Regions from separate parts of the Acidisoma sp. genome, predicted to be linked through region 2. Evidence: predicted binding sites of a transcription regulator. Region 2 holds the regulator's gene; the other holds the start of a gene.

Region 1 (10,383 bases), 220 kb from region 2:
GCTGGCGCGCGATCTCGGCGTCGACCGTACGCTGCGCGATCGTCGGGTCGCCGCCGGCGGCCCGGATCAGGCCCGACGCGGCACCTTCCGGGTCGTCCAGCAGAGCCTTCAGCAGATGTTCAGGCGTAATCCGCTGGTGAAACTCGCGGATCGCAATGGTTTGGGCGGCCTGCAGGAAGCCGCGCGACCGCTCGGTAAACTTCTCGATGTCCATATTCGTCCCTTTCAGTCAGGCGACCGGCATGAGACTGCCCCTCATGAGGCGGCAGAACCATGATACACCGCAAAAGTTAGGAACGACGCGGCATGACCTCAAGAGGTCGTGAGATCGATCTCGCGCTCCGTGGGCTCCGGGAGAGGACGTTCCGCCACCACATCCAGCGGGTCTTCCGGCGCCTCCGGCACAACCATCGCCTCGCTCGGAATCCTTTCGGCAACCCGGGCGGATTTGGCGCTTTCCGCGGCCTCTTTCGCCCTTGCCTGCCGCTGAGCCGTTCGCTGCGCCTGCTCCTCCGGGGTCGGTGGATCGCCTACCGTGACCTCGACCTCCACCCGCATGGACCGGAAATCCTGGGCCCGGCCGATATAGCCGCCCGAGAGCGGGGTCGCCTGATGCGGTTCGCGCGCCATCGACACCCGGATCAGGTTGCGCCCGGCGATGAGGCCGTTGGTGGGGTCGTATTCCACCCACCCCGCTCCCGGGAGATAGATGGCGCACCAGGCGTGAGTGGAGCCGCCGCCGACCATGGCATCGACACTGTCGACCAGCGCCTCGTCATAGAGGTATCCCGAGACGAAACGGGCAGCGAAGCCGAGAGACCGGGCCGCTTCCATCATGAGCACCGCGAAGTCCCGGCAGGCGCCACGGCGGTGCGCGAGCGTATGCAGGGGCGCGTGCGTGCCCTTGCTCTCCCGCGCCTCGTAGATGAAGTCGGACTTGATCGCCTCGGTCATGGCGATCAGCAACTCGCGGGTTGGCGTGTTGCCGGTGGGCTTGAGGAAGCGCCGCGCCCAGCCCTCGACTTGGCGGTCGGGGTCCGGATGGTGTGGTTCGATGAGCCGGCTGAGGTCGGGATACTCGTCGCCGGCATAGCGGAACGGATACGTCTGTGCCGAAGGGTCGATCGGCAGGTCGGCCAGCACCGGGTAATGCTGCAGGTCGAGTTCGGAGACGATGCGGAGCGTCTTCGCACTGGCGCCGCGCCAGTCGAGGAAGCAAACGGAATTGCCGAAGACATCGTGTGCCCATCGGGTGCGCGCCCCCGGCGGCGTGATCCAGAGTGTCGCCTCCAGGAGCCGGAGGTCGTGGCTGTCGCGCGGACGCATCATCAGCCGGTGCTCGGTCAGCCGAACCGGTTCAGCGTACTGATACTCCGTCGTGTGGTGGATGCGGACGCGGGGCACGGGGTTGTATGCGACCGCTCAGGCGGCGGCCCGGCCCGAACGAGGACCGATGATGCCTTGGCACAGCGTTTTCATCCGCGCCTTCGCCCGGCCGACGAGAGCCAGACCCGCAAGCCGGCGGTCGAAAAAGGCCAGCGTCGCTTCATTGTCGAAGTCCATGTCGTTCAGCCAGAAGAGCAGCGTCGGCAGCATGATGGCGGCCAAGGTCGCGCGCTTCGTGTACCAGTTGAAGTCAGAGGACTGATCGCCGGCTGCATGCCAAAGGCCGTCCACCAACGTCGCCATGAGCCGGGCGCTCAGCGCCGCCTGCCGCGGCAGGATGAGCCAGGACAGGGCACGCCGCGTCGCCTCCTTATGCAGAGCAAGCTCGGCCAGCAGCGCCGCCACGAGGCTGCGGACACGTTTGCCGAGCCGCATCTCCCCCGCCATCTCCGGTTCCGCCCTGAGAACCGCTCGCTCGAGAGATAGGGCCAGAAAGCCTTCGATCATCTCCGGCGCACCGCCCGGAAACCGCCAGTCGGCCTCCGAGGGGTCTGCCCCGGCCTGCTTCAGGGCCTCGGCCAGCGCACGGGGCGTCCAGCCGTAGAGCGGCACCAACGGCAACATGACATCGAGGGCAGCCGACTGGTCCGGATCGACGTTGTTCATGCTCGCGCACCCACAGCCGGGAGAGACGGCTGGAACCTGGAGAGTTCCTCGGTGAAGCCCATCTTGGAGAAATCGCTCATGCGCATTGGATAGAGTATACCATCGAGGTGGTCATATTCGTGCTGCACGATGACGGCATGCAGCCCCGCCGCCTCGCGTTCCATCGCGCTGCCATCACGCCCGAGCCCAGCATAGCGGATGTGCGCGAAGCGAGGCACGGCCGCGCGAAGGCCGGGAATTGAAAGACATCCCTCCCAACTCAGCCGCTGCTCCTCCCCGAGCGGGACAATCGTCGGGTTGATGACCGCGTGCGGCGACACCTCGGGCTCGGCACTTTCCGGATCCGCCTGCGCGACCTTGGCCGCGGGTAGATGAAAGACAAAAAGACGAAGCGGAACATGTACTTGCGGTGCCGCGAGCCCAACGCCGCCGGCATCGATCATGGTCTCGATCATGTCGTCGATGAGGCGCTGGATCTCGGGACTGGACGGATCGGGCACAGGTGCCGCTTGTTCGAGAAGAACGGGGTGGCCCATGCGGGCGATCTTGAGAATGGCCAAGGGGAGGCTCCCGGAACGGTGTGGCGGAAAGCGGTTGGAGCAAACAGGTGATCATGTTATAGCGCCGCCCTGATCTGGGGCATGCGTCAGCAGACGCTAGTCCACCTTATATGTAATCCAGAGAGATGGAGCAGGCGGCCAAGTGCAGGTTCTCGTTCGTGACAACAATGTTGATCAGGCGCTCAAGGCGCTTAAGAAGAAGATGCAGCGGGAAGGGATCTTCCGTGAAATGAAGCTGCGTCGCCATTTTGAAAAGCCGTCGGAGCGCCGCGCGCGGGAAGCCGCCGAAGCCGTGCGCCGGGCTCGCAAGATGGAGCGTAAGCGTCTGGAGCGCGAGGGCTTCTAAGCCCTGCCACACAAACGTCCGACAAGTTGAAAACCCGCCGTCACCGGCGGGTTTTTTTGTGACTTGCTGCATCGCACAATAATGTTACCGTCAAGAACCTCTGTTGATTCAATGGCTTGAACATTACGCCTTGTTCTGCCGCAAGCGCGGCACCCCTTTGCCTCAGCAAGGCCAGGATCTTCTCTTATCTGTTACCTCAACAAAGCAGATACCCGCTTAACGCAGGAGAGAGAAGAATGCGCATTGCGCAGATTGCGCCGCTAGCTGAGGCGGTCCCCCCCAAGTTCTATGGTGGAACCGAGCGTGTCGTTTCGTATCTGACAGAAGAACTGGTGGCGCTCGGCCATGAGGTTACGCTGTTCGCCAGCGGCGATTCCGTGACCTCGGCGGAACTCGATGCAGTTTGGCCGCAGGCGCTGCGCCTCGACACGACGATCAGGGACTGGTCGGCGCCGCTCGCCCTTCTGCTGGAGCGCGTGCGACAGCGGGCCGACGAATTCGACGTGCTGCATTTCCACCTCGATTACTGGCCGGCGTCCCTGTTCGCGCGCCACAACATCCCGTTCGTGACCACGCTGCACGGCCGGCTTGACCTGCCGGAACTGCGTCCTGTCTATGCCGCGCTGCCACCAATGAACATCGTCTCGATTTCTGAAGCGCAACGCCGTCCCCTCAAGGAGGCGCACTACGTGGGCACGGTGCTACACGGATTGCCGGCCGAACTTCTTACGCCGCAGGCCGCGACGCCCTCCTACCTTGCCTTCCTGGGACGCATCTGCCCCGAGAAGCGCCCGGACCGCGCCATCCGCATCGCGCGCGCTGCCGGCATCCCCCTGAAGATCGCGGCTAAAATCGACCGTGTCGACGCAGAATATTTTGAGACCGTTATCAAACCGATGATTGCCGACGGCGGTGTCGAACTGGTTGGAGAGATCAACGAGCAGCAGAAACCGGCGTTCCTCAGCGGCGCCCGCGCCCTCCTGATGCCGATCGACTGGCCCGAACCGTTTGGGTTGGTCATGATCGAAGCCATGGCCTGCGGCACGCCCGTGATCGCCTACAACCATGGCTCCGTGCCGGAAATCATCGATGATGGCGTTACCGGCTTCATCGTCGAGGATGAAATGAGCGCGGTCGCCGCCGTTCGGCGCCTGCCCACAATCCCTCGTGCAGGTGTGCGCGCGATGTTCGAAGAACGTTTCACTGCGCGCCGGATGGCCGAGGACTATCTTTCGATCTACCGCAGCGTGTCCGCATCGCGCCGTCCGCGCCTGCGCCTCGTGAAGTGAGCCGGGGCTTCACATACCGGCAACGATAAGGCGCGCCGAGACGGCGCGCCTTAGGTCTTCTACTTGCAACGCGGTCTCAGCTCCCGTCGCTATCCCTCGGAAATGCGGGACGTGAGCAGGGTCGGATTGATCAGATGGCCTTGAGGTTTGTCGCGGCAGCCTTGCCACGTTCCATTGCCACTTCGTAGCTGACCTTCTGGCCCTCGTTCAGGCCTCGGAGGCCTGCTGCCTGAACAGCGGTTATGTGGACGAATACGTCCTTGCCGCCATCCTGTGGCATGATGAACCCAAAGCCCTTCGTGGTGTTGAACCACTTCACAGTGCCGATCGCCATAGCTGTATCCACTCCGTCTCGAGTAAACCGCGCGCCGCACCAATCAGGCCCGGGAGCATTGGCGACGCCGTCAGACAGAGGCGCAACAAGGCCGGCCAGACTTCGAACGCGCATTAGCCATGCAGAAAACAGTAGGGGTTGTCAATCGCAATGGACGCACCAACAACGCATAGAAAAAGGGGCGGGTAAAACCCGCCCCTCGTTCCGAAATCACAATAGGAACCGGCCTCGGCGGAGCAAGCCTTTTCCCGGCCTGTCCCGCCTGACCAATCGCCGACAGACGACTTAGAAGTCCATGTCGCCCATGCCGCCCATGCCGCCGCCACCGCCGGGCATCGGCGGGGCCTTCTTCTCGGGACGCTCGGCAACCATCGCCTCGGTCGTCACGAGCAAACCCGCAACGGACGACGCATCCTGCAGCGCCGTACGCACGACCTTTGTCGGGTCGATGATGCCGGCTGCAACCAGGTCCTTGAAGTCGCCCGTCTGGGCGTCATAACCCCAGTTGTATTCATCCCGCTCCAGCACCTTGCCGGCAATGACAGCACCATCGGCGCCGGCATTCTCCGCGATCTGGCGCAGCGGCGTCTGGATCGCCTTGCGGACGATCTCGATGCCGAAGGTCTGGTCGGAGTTGTCACCCTTGAGGCCGTGCAGGATCACCGACGCGCGCGTCAGCGCCACGCCGCCGCCCGGCACGATGCCTTCCTCGACCGCGGCGCGGGTCGCATGCAGCGCGTCGTCGACGCGATCCTTGCGCTCCTTCACCTCGACTTCGGTCGAGCCGCCGACGCGAATGACAGCGACGCCGCCGGCAAGCTTCGCCAGCCGCTCCTGCAGCTTCTCGCGGTCGTAGTCGGAGGTCGTCTCCTCGATCTGAGCCCGGATCTGGGCGCAGCGACCGGCGATGTCCTCTTTCTTGCCGACGCCTTCCACGATCGTTGTGTTCTCTTTCTCGATCAGGACCTTCTTGGCCCGGCCGAGCATGGCGAGCGTCACGGTCTCGAGCTTGATGCCGAGATCTTCGCTGATCACCTGGCCGCCGGTCAGGATCGCGATGTCTTCCAGCATGGCCTTGCGGCGATCGCCGAAGCCCGGAGCCTTCACGGCCGCGATCTTCAGGCCGCCACGCAGCTTGTTGACGACGAGCGTGGCCAGCGCCTCACCCTCGACATCCTCGGCGATGATGAGCAGCGGCTTGCCGGACTGCACAACGGCTTCCAGCAGCGGCAGCATCGGCTGCAGGCCGGAGAGCTTCTTCTCGTGGATGAGGATGTACGGGCTGTCGAGGTCGGCGACCATCTTCTCCGGATTGGTAATGAAGTACGGAGAGACGTAGCCGCGGTCGAACTGCATGCCCTCGACAACGTCGAGTTCGGTTTCGATGCCCTTGCTCTCTTCGACGGTGATGACACCCTCGTTGCCGACCTTCTGCATCGCTTCCGAAATCTTTTGGCCGATGTCGGCCTCGCCGTTGGCGGAGATGGTGCCGACCTGAGCGGTCTCGAAGGGCGTAGTGATCTTGCGCGAGCGCGTGCTGAGTTCGGTCACGACCAGCGCCACCGCCTTGTCGATGCCGCGCTTAAGGTCCATCGGGTTCATGCCCGCGGCGACGGCCTTCAGGCCCTCACGCACGATGGCCTGAGCCAGAACAGTTGCGGTCGTCGTGCCGTCGCCTGCCAGGTCGTTCGTCTTGCTGGCGACTTCGCGCACCATCTGCGCGCCCATGTTCTCGAACTTGTCGGCAAGCTCGATTTCCTTCGCGACCGTCACACCGTCCTTGGTGATGCGCGGGGCGCCGAAGCTCTTGTCGAGGACGACGTTGCGGCCCTTGGGGCCCAGCGTCACCTTCACCGCGTCGGCGAGAATGTCGACGCCGCGAAGCAGGCGGGCCCGGGCGTCGGTGGAAAAGCGAACGTCTTTCGCTGCCATGGAGTTTTATCCTTATGCTGATTGCGGATTAAGCCGGTGAAGAGAGCGCCGCTCAGGCCGCCTTCTTCGCCTCAACACCGCCGGCAATGATGCCCATGATGTCAGACTCCTTCATGATCAACAGCTCCTCGCCGTCGATCTTGACCTCGGTGCCCGACCACTTGCCGAACAGAATGCGGTCGCCGGCGACCACGTCGAGGGCGACGATCTCGCCGCGCTCGTTACGCGCGCCCGGGCCCACGGCCACGATCTCGCCCTCCATGGGCTTTTCCTTGGCAGTGTCGGGGATGATGATGCCGCCGGCAGTCTTCTCTTCCGCGGTGAGGCGGCGAACGACGACGCGGTCGTGCAGGGGACGGAACTTCATTCGGATCGCTCCTGAATGCTTATGTTGACCTTCTGCGCCGTGCGGGCGGCCCTTGAACTGCGGCACCGGCAAGCACGGTTGGCACTCTCTTCGTGAGAGTGCCAGCGGTCTAGTCAAAGGTTTCCAGGATGTCAACGACTTAGGCAGCACTCCCTGGTGACGAGTGCTAAGCGTTTGATCTCATTCGATTCTTCTTGCTTCTTTGCGGCGATGTTTGTCATCTTGCTGACATCCCTGGGTCCAGCCGCGCCAGACGGCCGAGGGCACTGAATGACCGCTAAAGGTGATTTGACGGATCCCACCATAGATTAGCAGCAAGGACGACAGAATGAGCCTGGCTCTCCAGCTTCGTGACTACCGCCTCACCACTGCCGAGATCCTCTATCGGCTGCCTGACCACCCCGCGGTCCTACAGAGCTACATCTGGCAAGATATGGATCGGGCGCCGGATTATCCGAGCCTGAAGAAGTTCCTGGAGTTTTGGTCGCGCGAGTTGGAGGGCAAGCTGCACTCCGTCCGCGTCGGCACCGCCGGAAAGCTGATCGCCCCGCCGCAGTGGCGGCACGTCGCGCATAGCCTGGCGCTGCATTAGGACGTTGCTCATAGGCTGCTCCGGCCCCTCCCGGAGGCCGGCGCGTCTCTTCAAGATTGCGCGCGCACACATGTTGCGATCTGCGTCTTACGTTTTGCTCATTATTTTTGGGAGGCGCGAAGCCCGTCGCGCGCCTAGATAGGGGCATCGCAACCCTCTCCAGAGGTTCCATGCCCTTCGACCTCGTGATCGCTCATGGCCGCTCGACGGGCGTGCCATCTATCGGCGCGCGGCGCGCCGTCGCAATTTGGCTCTTTACAATCTGCGTCATGCTGCTGGTCATGATAGGCCTGGGGGGCGCGACCCGGCTGACCGGCTCGGGTCTTTCCATCATGGATTGGCAGCCCATCAGCGGCATCGTGCCGCCGCTTTCCTCCGCCGAGTGGGAGCGCCTCTTCGCGATCTACAAGACGATCCCCCAGTACAAAATGCAGCCGCTGGGGTTCGACCTGACCAGCTTCCAGCACATCTTCTGGCTGGAATGGATCCACCGCTTCTGGGGCCGGCTGACCGGCATCGCCTTCCTCCTCCCGCTGATCTATTTTGCCGTGAGAGGGCAGATCCGCCGCAAGCTGTTGCCGGGGCTGATCGTCATCTTCTGCCTCGGGGGCGTCCAGGGGTTCGTCGGCTGGTTCATGGTGTCGTCGGGCTTCTTCCCGGACAGCGACCATGTGCAGACGTTGCGGCTTGTCGCGCATCTTGTGGTCGCCCTGGTGCTCTACGCCGCCATCCTCTGGGTCGCGATGACCGAGTGGGTGCCTTACCCGCCTGCCGTCCCGGGCAGCGTCGGCCTGCGCCGGCTGGTGATCGCGGTGGTCGTGCTGACGGCTCTCACCATCATCGCAGGCGGGTTCACCGCCGGCAGCCGCGCCGGCTACGTCTTCAACAGCTTCCCGCTCATGGGTGGCCGGATCATCCCCCGTGGTTACGACGCTCTGCACCCCTTCTGGATGAACTGGTTCCACACGCTGGCTGCCATCCAGTTCGACCACCGTCTGCTTGCCACCGCGACGGCTGTCACAACCTTGGCCGCCGTTCTGTGGGGCTCCAGCCGCCAGCTGAGACTGCCACAAGGGCCCCGTGATGCGATGCTTGCGCTCGGGGTCGTTGTAGTGGTGCAATACGTGCTCGGCGTCGCCACATTGTTGCTGGTGGTGCCGGTCGATCTTGCGACCCTGCACCAGGTCGTCGCGGTTCTTCTGCTCAGCGCCGGCCTAATCGCGCTCCATAGCCTTCGCGGAGCCCGCGCTCACGCTCAGACATAAGGTCATCGCCATGATGCCGTCCGCCACACCACTCGAAACCACCGATGGTTTGTTCTTTGGTCAAGCGGGGAGCCAGGGTGGCTCGTTGCTCGATCGCGCAGCAGCCGAGCACATCGTCTCGGAAACGCTGACCGGCGCCGATGACGGCGAGCTGTTTCTCGAATACCGGGAAAGCGAAGCCCTTTCGCTGGAAGACGGGCGCATCCGCACGGCGAGTTCCGACACCTCCCTCGGGTTCGGGCTGCGGGCGGTGGCCGGCGAGGCCACCGGCTACGCCCATGCCGGCGAAATCTCGCACGACGCGCTGACCCGCGCGGCGGACAGCGTGCGTGCGGTCCGCACCGGCCATGCAGGCACTTTCGCCGCGGCGCCGCAGGCGACCAATCAGCGCCTCTACAGTGACGAGAACCCCTTGCGCGGCAGCGAGTTCGCCGTGCGTGCCGGGCTGCTATCCGAGATCGACGCCTACGCCCGCGCCAAGGATTCCCGTGTCACCCAGGTGATGGCCTCGATGTACGGCGAGTGGCAGGCGGTGCAGATTCTGCGCGCCGACGGCAGCCGCGTCGCCGACCTCCGGCCCCTCGTGCGCCTCAACGTCTCGGTCGTGGTCGAGCAGAATGGGCGGCGCGAGACGGGCGGCCACGGCACCGGCGGGCGTTTCAGCTACAGCCACGTGATGGACCCGGCGGTCTGGCGGGGTGCCGCCGACGAGGCGTTGCGTCAGGCGCTCCTGAACCTCGAAAGCGTTGCCGCTCCGGCGGGCGAGATGGAGGTTGTGCTCGGCTCGGGCTGGCCCGGCATCCTGCTGCATGAGGCGATCGGCCACGGGCTCGAAGGTGATTTCAACCGCAAGAAGACCTCGGCCTTCTCGGGGCTGCTCGGCCAGCGGATCGCGAGCCCCGGCGTGACGGTCGTGGACGACGGCACCCTGCCCGACCGGCGCGGCAGCCTCACCGTCGACGACGAGGGAACTCCCACCAGCCGCACGGTGATGATCGAGGACGGCATTCTCGTCGGCTACATCCAGGACCGGATGAACGCGCGGCTGATGGGCATGCGCGCCACCGGCAACGGCCGGCGGCAATCCTATGCTCACGCGCCGATGCCGCGCATGACCAACACCATCATGCTGAACGGCGGCCACACGCCCGAGGAGATGATCCGCTCGGTCAAGCGCGGCCTCTACGCGGTGAATTTCGGCGGCGGGCAGGTCGACATCACCTCCGGCAAGTTCGTCTTCTCGGCGAGCGAGGCCTATCTCATCGAGGACGGCAAGCTGGGCGCCCCGGTGAAGGGCGCGACGCTCATCGGCAACGGGCCTGATGCGCTGACGAAGGTGACCATGGTCGGAAATGATCTGGCGCTCGATCCCGGCATCGGCACCTGCGGCAAGCAAGGCCAGGGCGTGCCGGTCGGCGTGGGGCAGCCGCACATGAAGATGATGGGGCTCACCGTCGGCGGCACCGCCAGCTGATTACGGCGCGGAACCCTGCGAGGGCCGCGAGGTTCCGGGCGAGTGCCCCGTGACACGCTTGAAGGCGCGGCTGAAGGCCGCCTGGGAGGCGTATCCCAGGCGTTCAGCGGCTGCGTCGATTGGCAGCTTGTCGCTCCCGATCCATTGCGTCGCGAGCCTCATCCGCAATTCC
Region 2 (10,383 bases):
TGCCATGGGCGTCGCCATGATGACGCCCATGGGTCCGAACAGCGAGCCGATGAAGGTCATGGACAGGATCAGCAGGGCGGGCGGCAGGCGAACCATGCGGTCCTGCACCAGGGGCGAGACGACGTAACCCTCGACCACATGGCAGATCGCGAAGACGACGGCCGTCAGGATCGTCATATGCAGCCCTTGGCCGAGGGCGATGGCGAGCGCCGGGATGGCAGCCAGGATCGCGCCGAAATAGGGAACGAACGTGAGTATGGCCGCGAGCATGCCGAGGGCCAGCGGCATGGGCATGCCGATCAGAGCCAATCCCACGACGGTCAGCACGCCGACGACGGCCATGTCGATCAATTGGCCGACGAACCACCAGCGCAGCACATGACCGACCTTGTCGAAGACGTCGTGGGTCCGCGCCCGTCTTTCCTTTGGCAATAGCGTGACCAGTCCCTTCAGATAGAGGCCGGGGTTCCCGGCGAAGTAGATCATCGTCACGATCAGCACGAACAGGCCCGCGATGGCTCCGATCGCGGAACTGGCAACCGTCATCGCCGGCGCCGCCAGGCTGCGCGCCGCCACGCTCTCCGATCCCTTGATCTTCTGTATCAGCGTCTGGCCCCACTGCGTCTGGCCATAGCGTGACGCAAGCTGGCCGACTTCATTGGTCAGCGCATTGACCAGATCCTGGCCCTGCCGAACGAGCTCGGGGCCGACCCACATCCAGAAGCCGATGGTGGCCACCAGCACCAGGATCATGATCATCGCCATGGCCCAGCGCGGCGACAGGGGAGAGTGCTTGGCCACCACGTCGGAAGCGCCCCGCAGCGACACGGCGAGAAGCACCGCCAGGAACACCAGCAGAAGCTCGTCATGGAGCAGCCAGATGACCAAACCGGCGACTGCAAGACCGCCGATCCAGACGATGGCGCTCCGGGTCGACGTGCCGGAGCCAGTGACCCGGTCTGCTGTCCCGAACATTCTTTTCATCCTTGTCTTCGGCTAAGATGGCTAGAGATGGGGACGATCCTACGCTTGTCGATTGTGACAGCGGACCGACCTGTTGAACGGACTGTCTCTCTGGAACCGCTCGCCCTCTACATCCACTGGCCGTTCTGCCTCGCGAAGTGCCCGTACTGCGACTTCAACAGCCATGTGCGAGAGGTCGTGCCGCAGGCGCGTTTCCGGGCGGCGCTCCTCCGCGAACTGGAATGGGAGGCGGCGCGGCTTGGGCGCCGGCCGTTGCGTTCGATCTTCTTCGGCGGCGGCACTCCGAGCCTCATGGAACCGGAGACCGTCGGCGCCCTGATATCGCGCGCGCGCGTCCTCTTTGCGCCAGAGGACGACCTCGAAATCACGTTGGAGGCCAATCCGACCAGTATCGAGGCGGGGCGCTTCGCAGGCTATCGCGACGCCGGGGTGAACCGCGTGTCGATCGGTGTGCAGAGCCTCAACGAGCCGGATCTGGCGAGGCTGGGACGGCAGCATTCGGCGGCTCAGGCGGTGGCGGCGCTGGAGATCGGCCGGCGCCTCTTCCCGCGCCTGTCCTTCGACCTCATCTACGCCCGCCCCGGCCAGACGATGGCCGCTTGGCGTGAAGAGCTCGCACGCGCCCTCGACCTCGCGGCCGATCACCTCTCGCTCTACCAGCTCACGATCGAGCCCGGCACGGCTTTCGAGGCGCTGCACCGGCGCGGTGAGCTCGTCCTGCCGGATGAGGATACGGCCGCCGCGCTTTATGAGGCGACGGCGGAGGAAGCCGGGCGTTTCGGGTTGTTGCCTTACGAGGTTTCGAACTATGCCAAGCCGGGTTCGGAGAGCCGTCACAACCTCGCCTACTGGCGCTACGGCGACTATGCCGGCATCGGCCCGGGCGCACACGGACGGTTGAGTTTGGGCGACGGGCTTCTCGCCACCCGGCGGCATCGCGCGCCGGAAATCTGGGCGCAGCGGGTGGAGGCGGCAGGCCACGGCGCCGGCGAGGATGTCGAGGTCACGCGGGAGGAGCGTGCGCGCGAGATGTTGCTGATGGGCCTGCGGCTCTCGGAAGGGATTTCGGCGACGCGTTTCGAACAGCGCACCGGGATGGCGCTCGCCGATGCCATCGAGCCCGACATCCTCGTCCGGGCGATCGAGGCGGGGTATCTGGTCCAGGATACGGACCGCCTGATGGCGACGCGCGAGGGCCGCCTGCGGCTCGATGCGCTGCTCGGAGCGCTCGTCCTCTAACGATCCTACGGCACCACGGCGAAGAACAGGAACACCGCGAAGACGGTCAGGTGAATGGCGCCCTGCAGGATGGAGGTCCGGCCGGTCGCGACCGTCAGCGTACTCAACAGCAGGGTCAGCGACAGCAACACCGTCTCCTTGGAGTCGAGCCCGAGCGTCAGCGGATGCCCGAGCACGACCGACACCCCTGCCACCACCGGGATCGTGAGCCCGATGCTCGCAATCGCCGAGCCGAAGGCGAGGTTGAGGCTCGTCTGCAGCCGGTCGAGGCGTGCCGCCTTCACCGCCGCGAGGCTTTCGGGCAGCAGGACCACGCCGGCTATGATGACGCCGACCACTGCCTTGGGCGCGCCCGATGCGGCGACGCCGGCCTCCACCGCAGGCGACAGCGCCTTCGCGAGACCCACCACCGCGACCAGCGACACGACGAGAAGTGCGGCGGCGACGAGCGCCATTCCTGCCGAGGGCGGCGGCAGGTGATGGTCGTCCTGTTCCACCTCGGCCAGGAAGTAGTCGCGATGCCGGACCGTCTGGACGAACACGAAGACGCCGTAGAGCACCAGCGACACCACGCCGACGAACTCGAGCTGCGATGTGGTGAAGGTCGGTCCGGGCGTCTGCGTATAGTTCGGCAGCACCATCGTCAGCACCGAGAGGGCCGCCAGTACAGCCAGCGCCCCGTTGGCGCCCTGCACCCGGAACTCCTGCTCATGGTGGCGGCTCGCCCCCACCAACACACAGAGGCCGACGACGCCCGTGCACACGATCATCACCGCGGAGAAGACCGTGTCCCGTGCCAGAGCGGCTTTATCCGGGCCGCCGGTGAGCATCACCGAGACGATCAGCGCGACCTCGATCACCGTCACCGCGATCGCCAGCACCAGGGTGCCGAAGGGTTCGCCGACCCGATGGGCTACGACCTCGGCATGGTGGACGGCGGCGAATACGGCTCCTCCGAGGACCAGGGCGAAGACCACGAGCACAGGCCCGCCGATGGGCGTCAGCGCCTTCGCCACAAGCAGCAGCCAGGCCAGCAGCGGGAAGATCCAGCTCCACCAGGGTATTGTCTTCACGCCGTTCCGCTCCCGCACATTCCGTCTTGGAAGCCGGAACCCGCGCCGCGGTCAATGCCGTGCCCGGCAGCCGCATGAGGCCCTAGAGAGGCTGGCGCGCGAACTCCCGCATGAAGACCGCGACCGACCGCTCGATCCGCGCCTGCACCATGGCCTCGGTCGGGGCTTGCCCCAGCTGGAGCAGCAGATGCCAGTGGAAATCGCCGAAGGCGCTGCCGAACAGCATCGCCGCCGCGCCCGGGATGTCGGCGATGTCGAAGACGCCGCGGGAGACCTGCAGGGCCAGCCAGTTCTGCATCGTCCGCTCCACCTGCACGCAGCGGACCTTCATCACGTCGCCGACCTCGGGCGTGCTGGCGATCTCCGCGAGAATGAGGCGGGTCAGCGCAATCTGCTTCGGGGACAGCACGAAGCGAGCCATGTCGAGCAACACGTTGCCGAGCACGACGGCCGGCGGCCGGCCGGTATCCTCCGGCTGTATCCTCAGCACCGCCAGCCGGTTCATCATGAGCGCGTCGAACAGCTCCTTCTTGGAATCGAAGACCTGGTAGATCGTCTTTTTCGACATGCCGGCAGCCTGGGCGATGTCCGCCATCGTCGTCGAAACATACCCCTTTGCGAGAAACACCTGTTCGGCCGCCGACAGTATCGTCTCGCGCCGCTCTGCATCCGAGGCCGCCCCAGCTCGCTCAGGGGGCCGGTCGTGATCGATCCTCATCGCAACCCTGCACCGCCCTCATGTTCTGGCCACCCGCCGGGATAGAAGCGCTTCTTCCCAGAAAAAGAAGTAACAACCTGTGTCAGGGTCCGATCCGCCGGCTGCGCCGCAACTCGCTCGTCACCACCATGGCGCCGCTGGTCAGGATGAGCCCGGCGCCCATGAAGACGCCGGCCGGCGGCACGTCGCCGAAGATGAGGTAGCCGAACACGAAGCTCCAGAGCAGCCCGCTGAACTCCATCGGCGCGACGACGCTGGCCTGGGCCAGCTTGACCCCTTCGATCAGAAGCAGCTGCGCGATCGTGGAGAGGACGCCGAGCCCCAGCATCATGAGCAGGCTGGGGAGGCTCGGCGTTTTCCAGACGAACGGCAGGCTCGCCCCGCAGCCGACCAGGAACAGCACCGCGATGACGAAAACCTGGTCCCAGCCACGCAGTTCTGCCGAGATCTGGCGCATGAGGATCATTGCATAGGCCCAGATGACTGCGGCGGTGCCGACGCAGATCACGGGCAGGAGCGGGCTGCCCCCATGCGGCCGCGCGGCAAGCACCACGCCGACGAAGCCGAGGGCCAGCGCCACCCAGCGGATGGGCGGCACCCGCTCGCCCAGCAGCGGGCCGGCCATGACCGCGATCAGCAAGGGGCTCGCGAAGTAGATTGTGATCATCTGCGCAAGACCGAGGTAACGGCCTGAGGAGTAGTAGAGCAACCAGGCGACGAAGGTCAGCACGGCGCGGCCGAGCAGCTTGCCCCGCATCGGCGAGAATAGCCCACGGGTAACGGTGCTGCGCCCGCCGATGACGAGGCAGAGCGCCAGTGCGGTCAGGCTGCGCATGAAAAGAATTTCTGAGGCCGCGAAGTGCGTGACGAGCAGCTTCACGAGGGCGTCGTGCAGAGCGAAGGTGAAGTAGGCGAGGAGGACCACGAGAAAGCCCGTCGCTGTCGGGCCGAGACCGCTGCGAGCCTGCCACCGCGACACGGTGAAGGACTGGCTTGTCAGACGGCCCACCCGCAGCATCGCGATGTCTCCCTGGCCCCTGCTTTGCACAAAGGTGTGCGGGAGAGGACTATGTCTGTCGCATGGCTGGAAGGTCATTGCAAAGCAGGTGACTTCGGGCTGGGAGCCGCCGCCTACATTTGAGCCGCCGGGCTAGCCCGCCTATGTGATAATGGAGTATCGATGGACGCCACCAGCCGACCGAACTTGCCTTACCAGCCAGCCATTCTGCCCCAGGGGCTGGACAGCCGGTCAGCTGCTGTCCTCCGCGAAATCGTCGAGCAGTATGTGGAGACCGGCGAGCCGGTCGGCAGCCGCACGCTCTCCCGCCGCCTCCCTCTGGCGCTGTCCCCGGCAACGATCCGCAACGTCATGGCCGATCTGACCGAAGCCGGGTTGCTCTACGCGCCGCATACCTCGGCAGGCCGGCTGCCGACGGATCGCGGGCTGCGGCTCTTCGTCGACGGCCTTCTGCAGTTCGGAGATCTGGGCGACGAGGACCGCGAGGCGATCGACGCGGCGCTACTCAGCCACGGCCGCAGCCTGCAGGACACGCTGGCCGAGGCATCGACGATGCTATCGGGCCTCTCTTCGGCCGCAGGTCTGGTTCTGGCGCCCAAGGCGGAGGGCGCGCTCAAGCATATCGAGTTCGTGCCGCTCGCCTCGGGGCGGGCGCTGGTGGTCCTGGTGTCTTCCGAGGGTCAGGTCGAGAACCGCGTCATCGACATTCCGATCGGCGTGCCACCCTCGGCCTTGCAGGAGGCGAGCAACTTCCTGAACGCCCGGCTGCTGGGGCGGACGCTCGCCGAGTTCAGACGCGACATGGTCGAGGAGATCACCCGCGACCGCGACACCCTGGATGAGCTGGCGGCCGGCATCATCGAGGCCGGGCTCGCGACCTGGGGCGGCGAGGGCCGCGGCGGCAACCTCATCGTGCGGGGGCAGGGCCGGCTGCTGGCCGATGTGACGCAGATCGAGAAGCTGGCGTCGATCCAGATGCTCTTCGAGCGGCTGGAGGCGCAGGAAACGATGCTGCGCCTGCTGGAGCTTGCCGAGACCTCCGACGGCGTCCGCATCTTCATCGGGTCCGAGAGCGGCCTTTTCGGGTCGGCGGGCGTTTCGATGATCGTGGCTCCGGCTCGAAACGCCAAGAACCGCATCGTCGGCGCGATTGGCGTCATCGGGCCTACGCGCATCAATTATGGAAGGGTAATCCCGGTCGTCGACTACACGGCGCGGGTTGTAGGCCGTCTTTTAGGGTAGGCTGCCGGCTTCCGACGTATCTGCCGGTTCTTCCGGATGTCTACCGCACTGCATCATTCGATGTTAGAACCGGGTTCCAGTCGATTAGAATTCGACCTCGAGCTCGGTGATCTCTTGCGGCTCTTCCTTTGCAGCTGCGACCCAATCGGCCATGTCGGGCCAAGCCATGATGTCACGGCAATAGCGAGCGGCGCGCTCGTCCAGTTTCACGTCGTACGTTAGGAAGCGTGTCACGACCGGGGCATACATCGCATCAGCGACCGACAACCTTTCTCCGAATAGATACGGCCCTTTCCAAGTCGTTAAGCAGTCGTCCCAGATACTGAGGATGCGGTCAATATCAGCACGCGCGGCCGACCAGATGACGAAGCCCGGCCGGTGCGCGTGCAGGTTCATCGGCAGAGAGGAGCGTAAGGCGGAGAAGCCGGAGTGCATCTCGCCGCAGATGGCGCGGCAGCGGGCCCGGGCTTGGCGGTCCGCGGGGATCATCTGTGCTTCTGGCCTAAGCTCGTTGAGGTATTCGGAAATTGCCAAAGTGTCCCATATGGTAACGCCATCATGGACCAGCGTTGGCACCAGGATCGAAGAGGAACGCAGCAGGAGTTCGGCACGGACTGCCGCATTATCGACCGCCACGAACTCCTCGCGGAACGGCAAGCCTGACAGTCGGGTGATCAACCATCCCCTGAGACACCAGGAGGAATAGTTCTTGCTACTTATGAGAAGCGTGGCCTCGGCCATGAACGGCGTCCTGTATCCGAAAAGCGACGGTGACCCACTGTATCAGAGCCTTGGGCTTGAGCGTAATGGATGGCCCAGTCCAGACGAAAAAAACCGCCAGTCCTTGTTCTACGAGATGGCGCGCCCTGTGGCGGGTCTCCCGTTCTCGGACGTGATGGCGTCGCTCGGCACGCCCATGCTCTACCAGCTCTACCAGGCCCAGGCGGAGATGATGGCCCCGGCCCGCCGCATGGCGCATTTCTTCGACAACGTCCTCGGCCAGCTACAGCCGAATGCGCCGCAGAACAGGCTGTTGCGCGAAGCGTCGGCTGCCATGGAGATGATCTGGCGCACCGCCGTCACGCATGAGCGGCCCGCTTTCGCCATCAAGCCGGTGGTGGTGGGCAACAAGCCGGTGGAGATCGTGGAGGAGGTCGTGCTCGACACACCCTTCTGCTCTTTGGTCCACTTCCGCAAGGAAACCGGTGTTCGGCAGCCGCGGCTTCTGGTGGTGGCGCCGATGTCGGGCCACTTCTCGACGTTGCTCCGGAACACCGTGCAGACGCTGCTTGCCGACCACGATGTCTTCCTGACCGATTGGAAGAACGCGCGTGATGTTCCGCTCGAGGCCGGAGTTTTCGGTTTCGACGACTATACCGATCATGTCATCCACCAGCTGGAAGCCATCGGGCCCGGAAGCCATGTTCTCGCCGTATGCCAGCCAGCGGTCCCGGTCTTGGCGGCTGTTTCCGTCATGGCCCGCGAGGGCAACATCGCGACGCCGCGCAGCATGACGCTGATGGCGGGCCCAATCGACACGCGCATCGCGGCGACCAAGGTGAACCTTCTGGCGCAGCAACGCCCGATCGACTGGTTCGAAAACAACCTGATCGGCGTCGTGCCCTGGCGCTTCAAGGGCGCCAATCGCCGTGTCTATCCCGGATTCATGCAGCTGAGCGCCTTCATCGCGATGAATTTCGAGCGTCACCTCCGGGCTGAGGTTGCCCAGCGCCGCAACATCGTCGCCGGCGATGTTGCCCGGGCCGATCTTCATCGCCGCTTCTACGACGAGTATCTGGCGGTGATGGATTTGCCGGCGGAGTTCTTTCTCGAGACGGTGAAGCGCATCTTCCAGGATCACGATCTCCCGCTCGGCCGCCTGACCCATCGTGGAGAGCGCGTCGACCCCGGTGCCATCACGCGCACGACGATCCTGACGGTCGAGGGCGAGCGGGACGACATCTGCGGCATCGGCCAGACGATGTCGGCGCTCGATCTCTGCACGGGCCTGCCCACGACGATGAAGAACCACCATCTGCAGACGGGCGTCGGCCATTACGGCGTCTTCAGCGGCAGCCAGTGGGCGCGCGAGATCTATCCGAAGGTGCGTGCCGTGATCGAAATGAGCAACTGACCGACGGTCAGTCTTGGTTCTTTGCTTCGCCGGTCAGGATGAGCGCGCGGGCATAAACCTGCCGGCGCGGCAGTCCGGTCTCGGCGGCCACGATCGCGACTGCCTCGCGCAACCGGCTGCGCTCCAGTTCGACCCGTAGCCGGGCGTCGAGGCTCTCGGCATGGTCCTCGCCGACCTGAGGCTGTGCGGCGTCCGGCGGCCCCAGCACCACGGTGATTTCGCCGCGGGGCGGATCGGCGGCGGTGCCTGCGATCAGCGTTGAGAGCGAACCCCGCCGCACCTCCTCGAAGTGCTTCGTAAGTTCCCGGGCGAGGGCGGCCGGACGGTCGCCGAACACCGTCAGCAAATCGCCAAGCATCTCCGCGATCCGATGCGGCGACTCGTACCACACCATCGACGCCGATAGCCCTGCGGCTTCCGCTGCGCGAAGTGACGCGAAGGCGGTCCGCCGCGCCGCGCCGCGTGCCGGCGGGAAACCCAGGAACAGGTATGGGTGGGGCGGCAGGCCGGAGAGGGCCAGCGCGGTCACGGCGGCATTGGGGCCGGGAATGGCGGTGACGACGAGCCCCGCGGCCACGACGGCGCGCACCAGGCGGTAGCCGGGGTCGGACATGAGCGGCGTGCCCGCGTCGCTGACCAAAGCCAGCTTCTGCCCGGATTTGGCCCCCTCCAGCAGCCGGGGGATGCGTTGGTCCTCGTTGTGGTCGTGGAAAGGCTCCAGCCGCGCCTTTATCCCGAGAGCGGAAAGCAGCCGCGCGGTGACCCGGCTATCTTCACAAAGAACGATGTCCGCCAACTTCAGCACGGTGACGGCGCGCGCTGTCATGTCGCCCAGGTTGCCGATCGGCGTGGAAACCAGCACAAGACAGGCTGGCTCACCGCCGAGACGCGGCCAGGTATCGCCGGCCGGGGACGGATTACCCGGCTGATCGAGTTCAGACGGATCGGATTCAGACGGATCACGGTCAGATGGGGGGTCACTACGTGCATCTTGCTCGGGCATCTGCTCTCCTCGCCGCTCTTCTCGGCCTTGCGAGTTGCGCCGAACCTGTCGGTGTCCCAGGCACTCTGCCGTCGGGCAGCGGCGGGCCGCAAGTCTTGGGCGCGCCGGGTGCGCCCTCCGTGCCGCCGCCTGCCGGCAACCGTGTCGCATTGCTCGCGCCCCTGACCGGGGCCTATGCGGCGGCGGCTCCCTCGATCGTCAATGCGGTCAAGCTCGGGTTGGGCGCGGGCGCCACCTCGCTCGACGTGATCGACACCGGCAGCACGGCGCCCGGCGCGGCGGCGGCGGCGAAGCAGGCGGTGGCGGATGGCGCCGGAATCATCATCGGTCCGCTGACCGACACCGAGGCAGCGGCCGTCGCACCGGTCACCATGCCTGCTCATGTCGAGGTGCTGTCCCTGACCTCGGATTCCAGCGAGGCACGTCCGGGGCTGTGGACGCTCGGTATCACGCCCGCGGCACAGGTGCAGGCTCTGGTGCAGGCGGCCAGTACGCAGGGCCACGGGACGATCGCCGCGCTGCTGCCCCAGACGCCGCTCGGCGACGCCATTGGCCGCGCGTTGCAGACCGACGCGGCCTCGGCGACGGTCCAGACCTATGCCGCTGGCAGCTTCTCGTCGATGAACAATGCGTTGCGATCGCTTTCCGATTACGCCGGCCGGCGCGGTCCGATCGACGCCCAGATCAAGCAACTGCGCGGCTCGCACACAGTAGGCGGACGGCAGGAAGCGGCCCGTCTGGAGCGCACGCCGATTCCGCCGCCGCCCTTCACCGCGCTCTTCGTGGGTGAGACGGGCAGCGGCCTTGGGGAACTGGCCAGCCTGATGCCGTATTACGACGTGAACCCAGGCCCCGTTCTCGTGCTTGGGCCGGGCCTGTGGGCCGCCGATCCGGGCGCGGTCAGCGCCGCCGGCTTCAACGGCGCGCTCTATGCGGCACCCGATCCCGCCGCCGCCGCGGGCTTCGTGGCGA

Evidence for each region. The regulator HrcA, encoded in region 2, represses chaperone genes, less so after heat shock. The targets are predictions, from matches to a motif close to GTTNGCACTCNCNNNNNGNGAGTGCNAAC.
Region 1: ACOEQ1_RS13185 (co-chaperone GroES) is a predicted target of HrcA. The motif match lies at 6,958-6,986, and genes of this name have one in related genera.

What each region holds. Positions count from the first base shown of each region.
Region 1 covers NZ_CBDAQN010000003.1:1,087,874-1,098,256, forward strand. The annotation lists gene clpB (ATP-dependent chaperone ClpB) at 1-214, opposite strand, end outside; gene ACOEQ1_RS13150 (transglutaminase family protein) at 313-1,404, opposite strand; gene ACOEQ1_RS13155 (COQ9 family protein) at 1,423-2,052, opposite strand; gene def (peptide deformylase) at 2,049-2,612, opposite strand; gene rpsU (30S ribosomal protein S21) at 2,755-2,958, shown strand; gene ACOEQ1_RS13170 (glycosyltransferase family 4 protein) at 3,195-4,247, shown strand; gene ACOEQ1_RS13175 (cold-shock protein) at 4,378-4,581, opposite strand; gene groL (chaperonin GroEL) at 4,867-6,513, opposite strand; gene ACOEQ1_RS13185 (co-chaperone GroES) at 6,566-6,880, opposite strand; gene ACOEQ1_RS13190 (usg protein) at 7,209-7,472, shown strand; gene ACOEQ1_RS13195 (COX15/CtaA family protein) at 7,643-8,737, shown strand; gene tldD (metalloprotease TldD) at 8,751-10,211, shown strand; gene ACOEQ1_RS13205 (AraC family transcriptional regulator) at 10,212-10,383, opposite strand, start outside.
Region 2 covers NZ_CBDAQN010000003.1:1,311,695-1,322,077, reverse strand. The annotation lists gene ACOEQ1_RS14285 (AI-2E family transporter) at 1-975, opposite strand, end outside; gene hemW (radical SAM family heme chaperone HemW) at 1,075-2,223, shown strand; gene ACOEQ1_RS14275 (calcium:proton antiporter) at 2,229-3,296, opposite strand; gene ACOEQ1_RS14270 (TetR/AcrR family transcriptional regulator) at 3,379-4,014, opposite strand; gene ACOEQ1_RS14265 (DMT family transporter) at 4,097-5,032, opposite strand; gene hrcA (heat-inducible transcriptional repressor HrcA) at 5,195-6,274, shown strand; gene ACOEQ1_RS14255 (glutathione S-transferase family protein) at 6,359-7,015, opposite strand; gene ACOEQ1_RS14250 (polyhydroxyalkanoate depolymerase) at 7,143-8,408, shown strand; gene rsmI (16S rRNA (cytidine(1402)-2'-O)-methyltransferase) at 8,416-9,411, opposite strand; gene ACOEQ1_RS14240 (penicillin-binding protein activator) at 9,378-10,383, shown strand, end outside.